DNA from 2 places in the Anoxybacillus sp. B2M1 genome. Region 1 is predicted to be linked to the other one. Evidence: riboswitches for the same ligand, from Rfam matches in the RefSeq annotation. Region 1 holds a riboswitch; the other holds the start of a gene.
The links. A riboswitch is a leader RNA that binds a small molecule or an ion and turns the genes downstream of it on or off. The one in region 1 is predicted to bind S-adenosylmethionine.
Positions count from the first base shown of each region.

Region 2: linked by a shared signal. The riboswitch ahead of mtnW (2,3-diketo-5-methylthiopentyl-1-phosphate enolase) and the one ahead of GFC28_RS15335 (O-acetylhomoserine aminocarboxypropyltransferase/cysteine synthase family protein) in region 1 are both predicted to bind S-adenosylmethionine.

Region 1 covers NZ_CP015435.1:3,153,179-3,156,304, reverse strand. The annotation lists gene GFC28_RS15335 (O-acetylhomoserine aminocarboxypropyltransferase/cysteine synthase family protein) at 366-1,682, opposite strand; SAM riboswitch class I at 1,753-1,852, opposite strand; gene GFC28_RS15330 (SCP2 sterol-binding domain-containing protein) at 1,928-2,275, opposite strand; gene GFC28_RS15325 (thioredoxin family protein) at 2,535-2,849, opposite strand; gene GFC28_RS15320 (toprim domain-containing protein) at 2,865-3,126, opposite strand, start outside.
Region 2 covers NZ_CP015435.1:1,489,327-1,492,452, forward strand. The annotation lists gene GFC28_RS07185 (2-hydroxy-3-keto-5-methylthiopentenyl-1-phosphate phosphatase) at 1-116, opposite strand, end outside; gene mtnW (2,3-diketo-5-methylthiopentyl-1-phosphate enolase) at 113-1,351, opposite strand; SAM riboswitch class I at 1,413-1,520, opposite strand; gene GFC28_RS07195 (pyridoxal phosphate-dependent aminotransferase) at 1,602-2,792, opposite strand; gene GFC28_RS07200 (carbon-nitrogen family hydrolase) at 2,888-3,126, shown strand, end outside.

The sequences.
Region 1 (3,126 bases):
TATAAAGGAAGGTGTCAACAGAAAAAATTATTCCTAATTATAGAATCCATACACAAGCGCCGATGATCCATTCAAAATGCTCTGGCTTAACACAACCTTTTCGGCATCTCCTTCGAACAAACACACTGGCGAACCCATTTTGCCCGCAAAACGTTCGTTGTATGACAAGGACATGCTGACAAGCCGGCAAGCAAAGAGGTTACAGATTACGACAGAAAAGCGAGGAATCGGGCGATGTTAGTCGGCTTTTATTGGATCATCAACACGCCTTGTTTTTGATATGTTCTAACCCTTCATTGAAACTATTGTTTCATCAAGATGAATGGACTATTTTTATGACCGATTCAATTGTTTGCGGCTATTCTTTACACTTCTGAATACAGCGAACGAATTCCTGTGGCAATGGAGATGGCCTGTTCTAAATCATCAATTAAGTCTTCTACATTTTCGATGCCGACCGATAGACGAATCAAGTCTTCCGTAACTCCCGAGGCCTGCAAATCTTCTGAGCTCAACTGCTGATGCGTGGTGCTGGCTGGATGAATAATTAAGCTTTTGGCGTCTCCTACATTGGCCAAGTGCGACCAAAGCTTCACGTTGTTAATGAGAGCCGCTCCCGCTTCTCTTCCTCCTTTAATGCCGAACACCACAACGGCTCCCGCTCCTTTCGGCAAATATTTTTCGGCCAAATTTTGGGCTGGATGCTTTTCGTGTCCAGGATACAGCACCCATTCTACTGCCGGATGGCGATCTAAATAGTCTACAATCCGACGCGTGTTAGCAATATGCTCTTTCATGCGTACATGAAGCGTCTCAAGCCCTAAATTAAATTGAAACGCATTAAATGGGCTAATCGCTGGTCCAAGATCCCGCAGCAATTGCACACGAGCCTTAATGATATAAGCAGCCGGACCTAAAGCTTCTGCATACACAAGATTGTGATAGCTTGGATCCGGAGTTGTAAATCCCGGAAATTTAGGAGAATCCCAATTAAACTTTCCTCCGTCTACAATAATGCCGCCAAGCGTTGTACCGTTTCCAAGCAGCCATTTAGTAGCTGAATGAACAACGATATCCGCTCCATACTCAATCGGACGGCATAGATATGGAGTGGCAAACGTATTATCAATAATGAGAGGAATGCCTGCCTCATGCGCAATGTTGGCTACCGCTTCAATATCTAGTACGTGCAAACTTGGATTACCAATCGTTTCTGCAAAGATCGCTTTCGTTTTTGGCGTAATGGCAGAACGAAAATTTTCCGGATTAGCGGGATCAACAAAATGCGTTTTAATCCCATATTTCGGAAGGGTAGTGGCAAAGAGGTTATAGGTACCTCCATATAGCGTTGAAGCTGACACAATCTCGTCTCCTGCTTGCGCTATATTTAAGATCGCAAGCGTGATTGCGGCCATGCCGCTTGCTACTGCAAGGCTTCCAATTCCTCCTTCTAATTGTGCCACTCTTTCCTCAAAGACTGTGGCGGTCGGGTTATGAATGCGCGTATAAATGTACCCTTCTTCTTTCAATGCGAATAAGTTGGCTGCATGCTCCGTATTGGCAAATTGATAAGCGTTCGATTGATAAATCGGAACGGCTCTTGCTCCTGTCACAGGATCTGGACTTAATCCCCCATGCACCGCAAGCGTTTCTAAACGATATGATTTTTCGCCCACTGTCATCCTCTCCTTTTCATAATCAAATGAAAACCCCCTCTTCATCATAAGAAGAGGGGGGAATTTCCTTTAACTCTTCTTATCTGCCAGAGCGATACACCCTGCTGGAATTGGCACCGTGTCAAACCGGTTGCCGGGCTTCATCGGGCCAGTCCCTCCACCACTCTTGATAAGAACTTGTTTATTATTTTATTTTTCTGAATAATAACACTGTTTTTTTATCATGTCAATAACATTTCGTGATTTCATATTCAAGAGGCATAACGATATGGTTTAGCTAAATGAAGAAGCGATTCTAATAAAAGCATGTGACGAAAGCTACCGGAAACCACTAATTCTTTTAAGCGGAGCTGCTGCTGCAATTTAAGTTCACCTTTCAACAGACTAACAAGCGCCTCTTTCGACCCTCTAATGGTTAATATCTTCCTTTCATCAGCTTCCTTCGCCAGATGAACTCCCGTTTTTGAAATGGCGAAAATCAGTGTTTCTGCATCGCATTCAAAGCGAATGTAGAGTTCCTCCTCCGGTAAAATCGGCAACAGATGGTGCAACGTCTGTACACGTTCCATAAATTTTTTAGTTAATTCATAAATCTTCATCGTTTTCCCGCCTCTCCATTATCCTTTTCTCTCATTTATTTCCATAGAAAAAGGCATAATTCCTTTATAAACTTGTCGACAAATCATCAAGAAAATGGACACGATTTTTCATATTTCCCGAGAAATATGTCAAAAAAACTCTAAATAAAAAAGCAAGCCCCCAAAGGCTTGCTTCAATCTATACGGATGCCAACACTTCTGCACAATCTAAAATGGACCCATCTACTGTTTGTTCTTCTCTTATCCATAAATGCATGCATTACGGCTTTTGCAATTCTTGAATCACCTCATATAAATATGGGACAGATTGAAATGCATATAACTTCTTTTTCATTTCCCCGTTTCTAAATAACAACAGGCAAGGTACACTTTCAATTTCCCAGCTGACCGCTCGATCCGGCATATAGTTAATATCGGTCTTCCGAAAGGCTACATGAGAAACTAGCTCTTGAACAATGCTGACCATGCGATTCGCCAGCTGGCATGTGCCGCACATCGGTGTATATACATACAAACATACAAACTCCTCCTGCTGAATGAGTTCATCTAATTGCTGTATCGTTACTTCTTCCACACTTCTTCACACCTTTTACCAATCATCTGCATACACATCAATATTAGCGCTCAGCAGCACCGTTGCAATATGTTTTTTAGGTGCTGCGGCCACCTCTCGATACATGCGATCAATATATAAATGCTCCGCCTCAGGAAATTCACGGCGCAGCTGCTTTCGCAATCGTTCTCCCGCTTCATCAGAATCCACTAAGATAAACACTTCTTTATCATACAGCTGATCAATCCACTCATCTAATTTGGCACGGCTGATCGTCCCGTTTGTGCAAATGATTTCA
Region 2 (3,126 bases), 1.7 Mb from region 1:
ACATCCTCTTTGATGCTTTCCCATTGCGGCGGAGCAAATTGCTTCATAATCGCTATAATGTTGTCATTATTCGTAATCGTGCCATCGAAATCACAAAAAATAATCGGTTTCGTCATACTTTCACCTCTTGAGTGCCCCATAAAGCCATTGCTTTTTGCAATGAATGGTTTTCCTTTGCCGCCTCACTTAAAGGCTTTCCGGCTAATACTGCCGCGATTGCGGCGCTAAATGCCTTCCCGCCTCCTGCCGCTCCCTCTGGGTGTCCATGCACCCCGCCTCCTGCATTAATGACGCTGTCGATGCCAAAATCGCGGATAAGAAGCGGAACCAGCCCTGGATGAATGCCGGCAGACGGAACAGGAAGCGTCTGTAAAAATACATCTTCCTTCGTTAATTCATAGGCAATGCCATTTGCTTCTTCCTTGGCCAAAGCGACGTTTCCATATGGAGACGGGAACAAGGAAAAATCGGCCCCTGCCATGCGAACGAGCTTGCCAAGCAACAAAGGATGGCTTACACCGTAAAATTCCGACGGGGTCAACGCCCCGCTAAACGCCGGATGCGCCATAATCGGAATGGAAATCTCCTCATCCTCCCGCAATCCTTGCAATACATCCAGCCCGTACGCGAACACGTTGAACAGCAGCAAATCGGCGCCAAGCTCCGCCGCTCGCTTCGCTTTCTCTTTTAACTCAAACGTTTTTCCCGAAAGATTCACCGCATAAAGCGTTCTATGCCCTGTCTCTTCATATACGTGTTGCAAGACTTTTTTTCCTTCCGCAATTCGCTTTTCGAATGGTGCCTGTTCATTTTCAAATAAAATTTCATCATCCTTGACAAGATCTACTCCTCCAAGCGCCTGCTGTCTCAGCTGCTTGGATAAATAGGACAAATCGCGCCCGATCACACCTTTAAAAATGCTCATTAACAGCGGGCGGCCATAAACATCCAGCTTTGCGCGAATTCCCTTAATGCCGAAGCGAGGACCGGGAAATGCTTTCTTTAGATCATCAGAAAACTCTAAATCGATCAGCTTAATCGCGCCATCTAATGACAATTTCCCAAACACCGTCGTCAAAACAGCGGGCAAATCGGCGCTGAAGTTGGCACTTGGGTAAGCGATCTTGACCATTCCCCGCTTCAAACGTTTTCCGAAATATTGATTGGCACGTTCGCTTTCTTCAAACGGTTGCACATGCACAACCGTTCCTTTATGTTTACGCAGTTGTTCTTTTTCCAAAAACGGCAATTCGGTCCATGAACCGATCGTTAAGCCAAGCGCGATTTTCTCTGCCTTCTTCTCCAAATCAGCCTCATCATAAAGCAGATACGTGGCGATGACTTGGCTCATTCTCATCCCTCCAATTCCAATAAAAAACCTCTTCCATAAGAAGAGGCTTTGGTTTCAACTCTTCTTATCTCTCAGCATAATGCTGCAAGAATTAGCACCGTGCTTAACGTTGGTTAAGTCGGTTGCCGGGCTTCATTGGGCTCGTCCCTCCACCTGCTCTTGATAAGAATGACAGCTTCTATTCATTTTTTTGAAATTTTCGTTTTGCAAATTTAATTCGAATTATGACAGGGATCATGCAGATTGTCAATTATTTTTTTACCGCTTGCTGAAAAAGATCGAGCTTAGCGATGCGCCGTGCCGCTTCTGTCAAACGTTCTTCGCTTGTCAACAGCCCGACGCGCACATATCCTTCCCCGTGCTCGCCAAATCCAATCCCAGGCGCCACCACAACATGCGCCTGCTCAAGCAATAAATCAGCAAAGCGTTCCGAAGTCCAGCCCTTTGGTACCGGCAGCCAAGCAAAAAAGGAGCCGGCTGGAGCACTTACGTTCCAACCAATTTCCTGTAAAGCTCCAATGAACGCATTGCGCCGTGATTCATACAACGCTACCAACTCCGTCACGCATTGCTGTGACTCAAGCAGCGCAACCGCTGCCGCTTCCTGAATCGCACCAAACAAGCTGACATATAAGTGGTCTTGCAAAAGATTGATCGCAGCAATCACACTTTCATTGCCAATCGCCAAACCTATGCGCCAGCCAGCCATATTATACGTTTTGGAAAATGTATAAATTTCAATACCGACATCCTTGGCTCCTTCCGTCTGCAAAAAGCTGATCGGTTTTTGCCCGTCAAATCCAATCGCACCATAAGCAAAGTCATGGACAACGCAAATTCCATGCTTTTGTGCAAATGAAACGGTCTCTGCAAAAAACGAGTCTGTCGCTACAGCCCCCGTCGGGTTATTTGGATAATTTAAAAACATCAGCTTGGCTTTCTCCACCACCTTTTCATCCAATTGACGATAATCAGGCAAAAAGCCGTTTTCGCTATAAAGCGGCATCATTTCCATTTTCGCACGCGCTAATGCCACTCCCGACCAATAATCAGGGTATCCCGGATCCGGAACAAGCACAACATCGCCCGGATTTAATAAGCACTGCGGGATTTCCACAAGCCCTGCCTTTCCGCCGAATAAGACAGCTACCTCTCGCTCAGGATCAACCGTAACGCCATATTCGCGCTGATAGAAAGCAGCGACCGCCTCTTTTAAAAACGAATAGCCACGAAACGGAGAATACTTATGGTATTTTGGATTAGCCGCCGCTTTTTGCAGCGCTTCTACGATATGCGGAGGCGTCGGTTGATCAGGATTGCCTTGGCCAAGATTAATCACATCATGTCCTTGAGCCACCACTTTTCCTACTTTGTCGACAAGCGAAGCAAAAAACTGCTTCGGAAGGCTTTGCAACAACTCGGATTGGACAAATGATTTCAATTGCTTCACCTACTCAAAAAATTCTTGAAATTCTAGTCAAACATCATATATCGTAAAAATTAAATTGTAAAGACATTTTTTTGAGGTGAACGATTATGACATTGAAAATTGCTTGTCTTCAGCTCGATATTGCTTTCGGAAATCCTGCGGAAAATAAACGCCGCGTTCAACAAGAGATCGAAAAAGTTTGTCAAAGTTCTGTTGACGTCATCGTCCTTCCTGAACTATGGACAACCGGATACGATCTCGCACGCCTTGACGACATTGCTGATGAGAATGGCGCTGATACAAAATCGTTTATTAGCAAGCTCGCCCGCCTGCACAACGTCTGTAT